2 regions of the Paenibacillus hodogayensis genome follow, and region 2 is predicted to be linked to the other one. Evidence: predicted binding sites of a transcription regulator. Region 2 holds the regulator's gene; the other holds the start of a gene.

Region 1 (6,395 bases), on a different contig from region 2:
GGGCGGCAAGCATCGTTCGGTCGCCATTGCCGAGTATTTGGGCAAAATATTGGGTAATAGCGAGACGGAGACTGTGCGCGTCAGCCATCGGGACGCCGAACGCGATCGACGCCCCGAGGTCAGCCGATGAGCGCCGAGAAGGTAGAAGAAAGCCTGCCCCGCATCGTCGTCATCGGGGGCGGTACCGGCCTGTCGGTTATGCTGCGCGGACTGAAGGAGAAGCCGCTCGATATTACGGCGATCGTCACGGTAGCCGACGACGGCGGAAGCTCCGGGGTGCTTCGCTCCGAGCTGCAAATTCCTCCGCCGGGCGATATCCGCAATGTCCTCATTGCGCTGGCCGACGTCGAGCCGTTGCTCTCGCAAATGCTGCAGCATCGTTTCTCGAGCGGTACCGGTCTTGCCGGACATAGTTTGGGCAATTTGATTCTGGCGGCGATGAAGGATATTACGGGCGATTTCGTGACGGGCGTCAAGGCGTTGAGCCGGGTGCTTGCCGTCCGGGGGCGGGTGCTGCCCGCGAGCGACCACCAGATTATCCTGAAAGCCGTCATGAACGACGGTACGATCGTGGAGGGCGAGTCGAACATTCCGAAAGCCGGCGGTAAAATCAAGCGGGTGTTCATCGAGCCTGCCGACGTCAGCCCGCTGGAGGAAGCGGTCGAGGCGATTCGCGAAGCCGATGCGATTCTGGTAGGGCCTGGAAGCCTGTATACGAGCATTTTACCGAACCTGCTCGTGCCCAAGCTGGCCGAGACGATTACGAACTCCGCGGCGATCAAGCTGTTTGTCTGCAACGTCATGACCCAGCCGGGCGAGACCGACGATTTCACGGTAAGCGATCATTTGCAGGCTATTTATGAGCATATTGGTCATCATATGTTTGATTATATTATCGTCAACAATGGAGAAATTCCGCCGCAAGTACAAAGCAAGTATGCCGAGCAAGGGGCTAAAGCGGTTCACCTGGACCTCGATGAGGTAAACCGGCTCGGGTACAAGGTAATCGCGGACCGGCTGGTGTTATTCCGGACATACTTGCGTCACGACGCGGAAAGGTTGAGCCATCATATTTTCCAATTGGTGGACAACTGGATGGGCCGAAAGAGGTGACAGGGGATGTCGTTTGCGGCGCAGACGAAGAAAGAGCTAACGATGGTGGAAGGCGAAGGATGCTGCGAAAAGGCGGAGTTGGCGGCGTTAATCCGGATGAACGGTGCCGTTCAACTGACGAGCCAGCGCATCGTGCTCGATATTTCCACCGAGAATGCGGCCATCGCCCGACGCATCTATATGCTGATTAAGAAAAACTACGATCTGCACACGGAACTGCTCGTTCGCAAGAAGATGAGGTTGAAGAAAAACAACGTCTACATCGTGCGCGTGCCGAATAAGGTACAAGAGGTTCTGGAAAATCTGCATATCGTCTCGGAAGGGTTTCAGTTCACGCCGGGCATCGACAAGCGAATCGTACGCGGCAACTGCTGCAAGCGGGCGTACCTGCGGGGAGCTTTCATGGCCGGAGGCTCGGTTAACAATCCCGAAGGTTCGTCGTATCATCTGGAGATCGCTTCGATGTATGAGGAGCATTGTCACGCTCTATGCCAACTGGCCAACCGCTTCCAATTGAACGCCCGCTGCATCGAACGCAAGAAAGGTTATGTCTTCTACATGAAGGAAGGCGAGAAGATCATTCAGTTCTTGAACTTGATCGGGGCGCATCAGGCGCTGCTGCGGTTCGAGGACGTGCGCATCATGAAAGATATGCGCAACTCGGTGAACCGGATCGTCAACTGCGAGACGGCCAATCTGAACAAAACGATCGGGGCGGCAGTCAGACAAATCGATAACATTCGGTTTTTGCAAAAAGAAGTCGGACTCGAGCAGTTGCCGGAAAAGCTGCGCGAGGTCGCGGAGGTTCGCCTGCTGCACCCGGACATGAACTTGAAGGAAGTCGGGGAGCTGCTGAAGGGCAATGTGAGCAAGTCGGGTGTCAATCACCGGCTTCGCAAGCTGGATGATTTGGCGGAGAAAATGAGAAATTCTTGAATGTTCGGAATTTGCCTGCTCCTCTTCTTTATCTGACGCTTGATAAATGATATAATATGTAAATAACGATTTGACCTGAACGTTGACCATAAGGTAGGGGGTATCCGTTTGATGACCAGACGTCCAGCAGTCGTAAGACTGAGAACGGGCTTGCATGCAAGACCTGCGGCTTTGTTCGTGCAGGAAGCGAATAAGTTTTCCTCAGAGATTTTCGTCGAGAAGGACGATAAGAAAGTGAACGCCAAAAGTATTATGGGCATTATGAGCCTGGCGATCAGCTCCGGTACGGAAGTTCACATTAGTGCAGAAGGTTCGGACGCAGAACAGGCTGTAACCGCTTTAGTCGCTTTGGTTGGCAAAGAAGAGCTGGAGAACCAGTAACGGCTCGTTTCGACCGCCAGGCTTGCGATTAAGCGTTATCCGCGAAAGAAAGCTTCCTTATTCAACGAGGAAGCTTTTTTGTGCTGCACAGGGCGTATTTGATGCAACCTTTTGTCGAACGCGGCGTCTAACCTTAAGGAAAGACAGACTTTCATTAGAAAGAGTGGAGAGAGAACGGTGACTGGAAGGAAAGCAAGGAGATGGGTCGGGCTGGCGCTGCTGTGCGCCCTGATGCTCGCGACGGTTGTGCCCGCATGGGGGGCTGGGGTGTCAACCAGCACGATGGATATCTGGCTAAGTCTGGACGAGCCGACTGCCTACGTAGACGGGAAGAAGGAAACCTTGGAAACGCCCGGGGTGCTGAAGGATGGCAAGGATCGGTTCGTCCCGATCAAATATCTCGGTGACAAGATGGGCATCGACGTAAAGTACAATGCGAAGACGAAACGGGTGGAAATCGGTACGCCGCGGGCGAAGATCGAAGTCGATTCCGACAACAAGGCGGTGTACATCAACGGCGTCTATATCGTGTTCGATACGGTCGCCCGGCTGTTCAACGATAAGCTGATGGTGAAAGAAAGCTGGCTGTTCGATTTTTTTGGGGCGAAATATACGTTTAACGCCGAGCAGAAGAGGCTGGAAATCACTTATGTGAAGAGGCCGCCTTCCCGCGTCAACGAGCAAGGCAAATCGCGGCCGATCGCCCGGTTTACGTTCGGCAAGCCTACATACAAGATCGGCGAACCGGTGCAATATATCGATCTAAGCTACAGCCCCGACGCCGAGGGGTTAGTCTACGAGTGGGACGGCAAGGAGGAAGCGTTCTTCACGGCGGGCAAGCATCTCGTCACACTCAAGGTGAAGGACGGGCACGGTCTTGTCAGCGACAAATATACGCGTTATGTCGAAGTGGCGAACGACGTCATGTATAAGTCGCCGATGGATTTCAAACTGCACACGTACCCGCTTCAGTCGCTGATCAAGACGAATTGGACGGAAGTATACGCTTATTTCAACGATTTGCCGGCGTTCGAGAAGCGCGTGACTGAGAAGCGCGATCGCAAGCTGCTGGTCAGCGACAGTCCGGAGACGTTCGATGCGAAGGGCATTCTGTATGCGGATAAAGTCAACGGCAAAGCGCGACTGTATGCCGACCATATGAACGGCATGGACGAGACGGTGCAGTTCGTCATTATGGCAACCAACCCGGGCACGAAGCCGGTTACGATCAAGACGACCAATAAGGGCGAGGTGTATCCGTCCATATACGCCAATCTGATCGGGCATGAAGCGTCCGTCGAGTTTTTGCTCCAAGAGCCGCACGCCGAGGAACTGGTCATCCCTCCGGGCCAATCCCGGGTGTATGTACAGATGCCGGATTTCCTTCCGGGGCAAGGGGTCAATGTCATTTATGACGTGGAAACCGACGGAATCATCGAGTTCTCCTTCATGGCGATGGATGCGGTCATCGAATCGCCGATCTCCACGTACCCGCTCTTGTACAAAATGCTTCCGAACGACCAGCATATCCGCGGCACATTCGATGTGACGGAGAAGCGCTGGGATATCGATGCGAGCTCGTTTACGAAGTCGACGCGATTGATTTTCGGCGACAACGAGTATGACGTCTGGCAGGCCGGCGTTGATCCAACGCGTCAGCAGATGACGGTATACGATGACGGCAATTACGGAGTAGTGTACAAGATTCATTCGGATAAGCCACGCAAAATGGCGATCCTGCTCCAGGCCCGCGGAGGCCCGTTCAAGGGACCGCTCAAAATTAACGGGGAGTTCGTGCTGGCTCCGCCTTCCGGGGTCATTACGGCGTTCGAGACGGTGCAAATATTGGCGCGTACGACCGGCAACGAGCCGTCGCTCGATATCGAGTTTACGCCGCCGGCCGGATCGGCATTTCCGATGAATCTGATCTTCTATCCCTTGGACTGATCTTTTGCAAAAACGCAAATAAAGGCTTGGAGCCCCAAAAGAGCTCCAAGCCTTTTATTTTTCAGGCGAAATCTTATATTTTGGAAACGACTTTATCGATCAAGCCGTATTGCACCGCTTCTTCCGCACTCATGAAATAGTCGCGGTCGGTGTCTTTGTCGATACGCTCAAGCGGCTGACCGCTGCGTTCGGCCAGAATGCCGTTCAGCTTCTCGCGCAGTTTGATGATGCGCTTCGCGCGGATCTCGATGTCGCTCGCTTGCCCTTCGGCGCCGCCGAGCGGCTGGTGGATCATCACTTCGCTGTTCGGCAGCGCGTAACGCTTGCCCTTCGCGCCTGCGGCCAGCAGGAAGGCGCCCATGGAGGCGGCCATGCCGACGCAGATCGTGGAGACGTCGGGCTTGATGAATTGCATCGTATCGAAAATCGCCATGCCGGCCGTAATCGAGCCGCCGGGGCTATTGATGTAGAGGCTGATGTCCTTATCCGGATCTTGAGCCGTCAAGAACAGCAATTGCGCGATGATGGCATTAGCAACCGCGTCATTCACCGGCGTTCCGAGAAATATGATGCGATCCTTCAGCAGACGGGAATAAATATCGTACCCGCGCTCGCCGCGAGCGTCCTGTTCGACAACCATTGGAATGAAACTCATGGACGAAAAGCCTCCTTTAAATGTTGCGAATGAGTCTACGCTAGAACGCAATGCGTAGTAGGCGAAAAACTTATCATCATCATAGCGCAAAACGAAACAAAGGTCAATAAAGGTCAAATAACAATTCGATGGGAAAAGAAAACAAAAAAACGTCCGCAATCAGGACGTTTCTGTCGGGTCTTGGATATACGCGCTCGCAAGGAATCGAACCTTGATCTCAGGCTTCGGAGGCCTACGTCATATCCATTGGACCACGAGCGCATGTTTGGTTAGGTCTAAGCTGTTTTCAGACGCAAAGTTGATTATATACAAACCCCAGACAAATTGCAAGTAGTTTTTTTGGAGCGACATTCGCCGATGCTGCAAAGCTCAACATGCGTCTGAACCGCGTCTACAAAATCTTAAACTGTCCGATCAGGGGCAACTGTTGCATGCGTCCGTTCGCGGCGTTGATCACGCCGATAATGAACAGCACGAATACGGCGATGTTGCCGAGCGGCACGATGAGGAACCAGCCCAGAAACGGAATAAAACTGCCGATGACGTTTACGGCCATTGCCAGAATCAGCAGCAGCAAGCCTTGATTGGCGTGATACATGGCAAAGCGGGAGTCTTTGGCGGCCAGCAGTGGAACGAAGAACAAAATATAAGCGACGATAGCGATCGTCCGGTTTTTCTCGACATCGGCGGGGTCCGCCTGCTCGGTGCGAACCGTTTCGCGTATTCCGTCGGGGCGATCTTTTTCCGGCTCCATAGGAACATCCTCCTCGTGTTTAACCGAAGCGGCTTGGGTGTAATAGGCTCTAAAACCGTCCGTCCCCGCTTGGCGAAGGAACGAGCGGCAGGACCATCGGCGACGATGATACGCTTCTCTCAGCTTCATTGTATCGGCTAGGGGCGCTGCATGGCAAGTATTGATTTTGCGTAAAAAAGGCTCTGCTCGCTTGCATTTCCGGGGAAAGATGCATATAATAAAATTGAGCTTGCGGGACCGAAAATGCATATGAGGGACATAAATCGTCCCGAAGTTGCAGCCGCAGTACCCATGTGCGGGGGTGTCCGTAATCATGAGACAAATATTGGATATCCAGAAGCGACTGCTTCCGGATTTGACCGACGTGTTAAAGAAGAGATATACGATTCTGCACCATATTTCTTCTACAGGCGTAGTCGGCCGCCGGGCGCTGGCGACTCATCTGGAGCTGACCGAACGCGTGCTGCGGGCGGAGGTCGATTTTCTCAAGGAGCAGGGCCTGCTTATTACCGAATCGTCCGGCATGAAGCTGAGCGATTCCGGGCGCAAGCTGCTTGAGGATATGGAACCGATCGTCAAGGAGCTGCTTGGCTTGTCTTATCTCGAGGA
Region 2 (6,395 bases):
TCCGGTTTTCCAGACTGCTTTCTATATGTATGATCGAAGTGGCCTTTTCTTTCTTCTGGGTTAAAGACGACTGGAAGCCTCTCGACTTCCCGGTCACCTCCACCTGCTCCACCATCGTGTTCCAAGCGTTGCAGCCGGGGCATTTGCCCAGCCATTTCGGCGATTCCGTGCCGCATTCCTGACAGCAAAATTTCGTTTTGACTTTCGACATATGCACGTCCCTCGTTTAGCCAATTATACCCAAAGTGTACCACTTCGCGAATGCAATGAAAACCCCGCCCGCCAGACACGACCTTTCTCGCAAAAAAAAGGCACCCCGATTACCCCGAAGGATTAACCGGAATGCCTTGCTTATTTAATCGCACATGTTCTTAATTTTTCGTGACAACCAGCTCGCCGTCGACTTCATCAATCGTCAGCGTGTCGCCTTTGGCGATGCTGCCGCGCAGCAGTTCCTCAGACAGCCGATCCTCGATATGCTTCTGGATGGCGCGACGCAGCGGTCTCGCTCCATAAGTCGGATCGAAGCCTTCCTTCGCCAGGAACGCCTTGCCTTTATCGGTCAGCGTGAACTCGACGCTTTGCTCGCGCAGACGCTTGCTCAGCTCATCCGACATGAGGCTCACAATACGGGCGATATGCTCTTGCTCCAGCGAATGGAACACGATGATTTCATCGATCCGGTTCAGGAACTCCGGACGGAAGCTTTTCTTCAGCTCGCCCATGACTTTGTCCTTCATATTGTTGTAATCATGCCCCGCGTCGGCGGCGGCCATAAAGCCGAGCGTGGAGTTCTTCTTGATCATCTCCGCGCCTACGTTGGAGGTCATGATGATCAGCGTATTGCGGAAGTCGACCGTACGGCCCTTGGAATCGGTAAGTCGACCGTCTTCCAGCACTTGCAGCAAAATGTTGAACACTTCGGGATGAGCCTTCTCGATTTCGTCCAGCAGCACGACCGAATAAGGCTTGCGGCGCACTTTCTCCGTCAACTGACCGCCTTCTTCGTAACCGACATATCCCGGAGGCGCTCCGACGAGACGCGAAGTCGAATGCTTCTCCATATATTCCGACATATCGATACGAATGACCGCATTCTCGTCGCCGAACAACGACTCGGCCAACGCTCTCGCCAGCTCGGTTTTACCGACCCCGGTAGGGCCGAGGAAAATAAACGAGCCCATCGGCCGCTTCGGATCTTTCAGACCCGCTCTGGCCCGACGGATCGCCCGGCTGACCGCCTTCACCGCTTCGTCCTGACCGATGACGCGCTCATGCAGAATGCTTTCCATTCTCAGCAAACGTTCCGTTTCTTCTTCGGCCATCTTGACCACCGGAATTCCGGTCCAGCTTGCAACGACCTGGGCGATGTCGTCCGGCGTCACTTCCGAGTCGGTTCGCCCTTGTTTTTCTTTCCATTCGTTCTTTGTCAAGTCCAGCTCGTCGCGCATCTTTTGCTCGGTGTCGCGCAGCGAAGCAGCTTTCTCGAACTCCTGGCTTTGGACGGCAGCGTCCTTTTCCTTGCGTATATTTTCCAGCTGTACTTCAAGCTGCTTCAAGTTAGGCGGTATGGTGTACGAACGGAGCCGTACTTTCGAGCTGGCTTCGTCGATCAGATCGATCGCCTTATCCGGCAGGAACCGGTCGGAGATGTACCGGTCGGACAGCTTTACGGCCTGCTCGATCGCTTCATCGGTAATTTTTACACGGTGATGGGCTTCGTATCGATCGCGCAACCCGTGCAAAATTTGAATCGCTTCTTCCGGCGTCGGCTGATCCACCGTAATCGGTTGGAACCGGCGCTCCAGGGCAGCGTCCTTCTCGATATATTTGCGGTATTCATCCAATGTCGTAGCTCCGATGCACTGCAGCTCGCCGCGGGCCAAAGCCGGCTTCAAGATGTTGGACGCATCGATGGCGCCTTCAGCCCCGCCTGCGCCGATCAGCGTATGCAGTTCGTCAATGAACAAGATAATGTTACCTGCCGCGCGAATTTCGTCCATAATCTTTTTCAGACGATCTTCGAACTCGCCGCGGTATTTCGTGCCAGCTACAACCGAACCCATATCGAGCGTCATGACGCGCTTGTCGCGCAGCGTCTCGGGTATTTCGTTTTGCACGATTTTTTGCGCCAAGCCCTCGGCAATGGCGGTTTTCCCGACGCCCGGCTCCCCGATCAGTACCGGATTGTTTTTGGTCCGGCGGCTCAGTACTTGGATCACGCGCTCGATTTCTTTACTGCGCCCGATGACCGGGTCGAGATTGCCTTCCTTGGCATAAGCCGTCAGATCACGAGCCAGCCCGTCAAGCGTAGGCGTATTGACGTTGGCCGGAGTGGAATGGCTGGACGACACTGCTTCGCTGCTGCCGAGCAGTTGAAGCACTTGCTGCCGAGCTTTGTTCAAGCTTACGCCCAAATTGTTCAGCACGCGAGCCGCTACACCTTCTCCTTCGCGGATCAGTCCGAGCAAAATATGCTCCGTTCCCACGTACGTATGACCCAGCTTCCGGGCCTCGTCCATGGAAAGCTCGATAACCTTTTTCGCTCGCGGAGTGTAAGCGATGCTGTTCGGCTGCTCTTGACCGCGACCGATGAGCGATTCCACTTCGTCCTGAATTTTCTCCAGACTCAAGCCCAATGCGACGAGCGCTTTGGCGGCAATGCCTTCTCCTTCGCGAATAAGGCCAAGCAGAATATGCTCCGTCCCGATATTGTTGTGGCCGAGGCGCACCGCCTCTTCCTGAGCCAACGCCAACACCTTTTGCGCACGTTCCGTGAATCTTCCAAACATCATGTAAAACACCTCCACGATTCATTATCCAAAGTTGGTTTGCAACGAAACATCGCTATTCCATTAAGCGCCGGCAATTTTGTCGCGGATCAGTTCCGCTCTCCGGACGTCCCTGTCGTCAGCCGACAGCTTCGTTCTGGCATATTGCTGCAAAAATCCCGGCTGGGTCATGACCATCAGTTCGTTCAGCGCATGGGGAGAAACTCCGTCCAGCAGCCCGAGATCGACGCCCAACCTGACATCGGACAGCCGCTGGGAAGCCTCCTTCGAATCCATAATCGCAGCATGGGATAAAATCCCATATGACCGTTTTACGCGGTCGGTAACGCGTATTCTCGACTCGGCAAGCAGCTTCTGCCGGGCCGCCCGTTCATGCTCGATGATTTGTTTGGCCACGCTATGCAAATTGTCGATAATTTCTTCCTCTGACTGTCCAAGCGTTATTTGGTTCGACACCTGGAATACGTTGCCGATCGCTTCGCTGCCTTCGCCGTATATGCCTCGGACCGCCAAGCCGACCTGATTGATTGCTTGTAAAATCCGGTTCATCTGCTGAGTCAGCACAAGCGCAGGCAGATGCATCATCACCGAAGCGCGAATACCGGTCCCTACGTTCGTAGGGCAGCTGGTCAAAAAGCCATGCCGCTCCTCAAAAGCATAATCGACCTGCGATTCGAATACATCGTCGATCCGATTGGCTACATCCCAAGCTTCGCGGATTTGAAATCCGGGGCTTAGGCACTGTATGCGCAAATGATCCTCTTCGTTCACCATGATGCTGACCGATTCGTTATCGCTAATCATGACCGCACCGTTGCGCGATTCGTTAGCGAGGTTCGGACTGATCAGATGTTTCTCCACGAGCACCTTTCTTTGCAGCTCGTCAAGCTCATCGAGAATGAACAGCTCCATCGGACTGATTTGCTGAAGCTCATCGCTTTTCAATACCTTCACGAGCTGTTCCAACACTTCCTGCGATTGTGCATTGGTCGCCAGCATCGGGAAAGGCAGGTTCAACAAGTTTCGGGCGAGACGTATCCGGGTACTGATCACAACGTCCGAGTCCGGGCTGTTGCCCTTCATCCAGTCACTGAGCGCTTGCGCGAAAATGTTCGACCGATCCAACTTCGATTGCCCCTTTCCCTATGCGTTCGACCGATTCAGCTTGGATTCCAGCTCGCGGATTTGATCGCGAATTTTGGCCGCCTGCTCGAATTCTTCTCGCGAGATGCGAACCTGGATATCGTTTTTGAGCTTATCGATTTCCCGCTTATATTGAATCAGGCCCCCTGAACGTTTCGGCACTTTGCCTACGTGAACATTGTTGCCGTGTACTCGCTTGAACAACGGGTCCAGCCTTTCGGAAAAATGCTCGTAGCAGGAGCTGCATCCGAACCTGCCGATTTTGCTGAACTGACTGTAAGTAAGTCCGCAATTATCGCAGCGGAGAGTCGTCTGCGGCTTGTTGCCAAGCGTATTCGGATCGAAGTCAAGCAAGCCGGACAACAAGTTATGGATGGAAAAACCGTTCGGCGTTCCCGGAATCAGTTCGCCTTTCTCGCGGGCGCACGATTCGCAAATATGGAATTCGGTCTTCTCTCCATGGATGATTTTCGTGAAATGCAGCGTTGCCGGTTTCTTATTGCATTCCTGGCAAAGCACGGTTGCTTTCCCTCCTCCAGTTTCATCCGACTTCTCTCGCTTACTTGCTTAACAGGGAAATCAGCATAGCTTTTAACAAGCTTGCCCGAATTTCATCCCGCAACGGAAGCTTCAAGTTCAGAACATCCCTGGAAACGGCCGCCTTAAGCAGGTTCGCTTCCCGATCCGTAATAAACCGGCCTTCCGCCAACTGATAAATGATTCCTTCCGCCGATGATTGATCGATCTGAGACCCGACCGTGTTAAAAATATGCACGTGGATCGCTTCTTTAGAAGGAAGCTCTACCTGTTGAATACGGATGTATCCTCCCCCGCCTCTTTTGCTTTCGACCAAATACCCTTTTTCCAATGTGAACCGCGTGCTAATCACATAATTGATTTGCGACGGAACGCACTGGAACCGGTCGGCCAGTTCGCTTCTTTGCAGATCGACGACTCCACTCGGGCTTTGCTGCAAAATGTTCTTCAGATATTGTTCGATGATATCGGAGACATTACGCATCAAATGAACCCTCCACCTTCATGTTAAGCCGCTGATAGGAAAAAGTCGGAAAGTTCAATCATTCTGACTTTGACTTTCTTTGACTTTGGACTTATTATAACTCGTTTTTCCCGGTTTGCCAAGTGTTCGAGGATCAATAATTTCTTAATCCATTGTCGCTCGATCCTGTCGTACAATCAGTATATACACATTTACCCCGGTTTACCGGGCTAGAACCGACCAATTCATGTATTTTGAGCGGCATGTCCGAATCAGGCAGTTCCCGAACCGATTGATACGCGTCTGTTAGGGGTACAAATAAGAAGAGAATGGAGGAATTGCATGATTCGGGGGTTGACGGGTCGTTCCTTACGATCCATAGCGGGACTTTTCCTTATTAGCCGCATTCTAATTTTATTCGCCGGGTATGTCGGGACCAATTTATTTGCCGCCTATACCGAACCGCCGGTCTATATTCAGCAAGGGCCGGGTGTAGTGCCGGAAAGAGCGATGAAGCTGCCCTTTGACCTGAGCGATACGCGCTGGCCCAATGAGAAAGACTTTGCCAAGTTCGACAGCTTCGCCTACTTCGACATTGCCGTTCACGGCTACGACCGTTACCGGATCGAGGAGCCGCATCCGCCCGCCAATTGGGTGTTTTTCCCGCTATACCCACTGGTTTTGAGAGCGGCGGCGGCTTTGACCGGACTGTTCGGCCTTACCAGCTTGACGATCGTTGGCAGCTTGCTTTCGAATGTTTTCTTTTTTGCAGCCTTGCTGTACGTATTCGGAATATGCCGCCAACAAAACTTGGACGAATCTCAAACACGAGCGGTGCTCGTGTTGATGCTGCTCTACCCGACGTCCTTGTTTTATTCGCTGCCTTACACGGAAAGCTTGTTTCTGCTCCTATCCGCTGCTTCGCTTTACTACTCTTCGGATAAGCGATACGCTCTGGCCTTTATCGCTGCCGGCTTATCCACGGTAACCCGGGTGCCCGGCGTGATGAATCTGTTCTTTGTAGCAGGCATGGTTTTGCTAAACGAACGGTTCCCGTTGACAAAACGCCATCTCCGTCTGGCGTCATACGGACTGTTATCTTTGCTTCCGATAGGCCTGTACTTGCTGTTTATGAAAATTCGGACGGGTGACTGGCTCGCCCCCTTCCATGAGCAAAGCTCCTGGTACCGCCAGACCGCATTGCCTTTCACGAATTACGCGCATTATTTCCAAAAGCCTTACTTCATGGCCCCGGGAGGATGGGACAACGGTCTGCTGGCCTTTGTCATGTCGACTGCCGTTATCCTGGTCTACCTCGGGTTCTTGATTTTGCGCGGCAAGGAGCTGATTCGCGAGCCCCGGCAGCTCCTGCTGTGGGTCTACGGCGCGCTGCTGATCGTTATTCCCTTCTCTAGCCAGCCGTTTTATTTGGCAAGCGTCGTACGTTATATGATGGTGTG

Evidence for each region. Region 2 encodes CtsR, which represses protease genes until heat stress. Its sites were predicted from a motif close to ATGGTCAATAAAGGTCAAACA; they were not measured.
Region 1: clpP (ATP-dependent Clp endopeptidase proteolytic subunit ClpP) is a predicted target of CtsR. The motif match lies at 5,132-5,152, and genes of this name have one in related genera.

Annotation. Positions count from the first base shown of each region.
Region 1 is NZ_BAAAYO010000002.1:842,008-848,402, reverse strand. Features, by position in the region: gene rapZ (RNase adapter RapZ) at 1-130, shown strand, start outside; gene ABD796_RS09125 (gluconeogenesis factor YvcK family protein) at 127-1,113, shown strand; gene whiA (DNA-binding protein WhiA) at 1,120-2,049, shown strand; gene ABD796_RS09115 (HPr family phosphocarrier protein) at 2,161-2,430, shown strand; gene ABD796_RS09110 (stalk domain-containing protein) at 2,608-4,377, shown strand; gene clpP (ATP-dependent Clp endopeptidase proteolytic subunit ClpP) at 4,451-5,032, opposite strand; tRNA gene ABD796_RS09100 (tRNA-Arg) at 5,222-5,293, opposite strand; gene ABD796_RS09095 (DUF4870 domain-containing protein) at 5,424-5,786, opposite strand; gene ABD796_RS09090 (sugar-binding transcriptional regulator) at 6,100-6,395, shown strand, end outside.
Region 2 is NZ_BAAAYO010000016.1:54,549-60,943, forward strand. Features, by position in the region: gene radA (DNA repair protein RadA) at 1-211, opposite strand, end outside; gene clpC (ATP-dependent protease ATP-binding subunit ClpC) at 372-2,795, opposite strand; gene mcsB (protein-arginine kinase McsB) at 2,856-3,875, opposite strand; gene mcsA (protein-arginine kinase activator protein McsA) at 3,936-4,454, opposite strand; gene ABD796_RS30830 (CtsR family transcriptional regulator) at 4,495-4,956, opposite strand; gene ABD796_RS30835 (mannosyltransferase family protein) at 5,278-6,395, shown strand, end outside.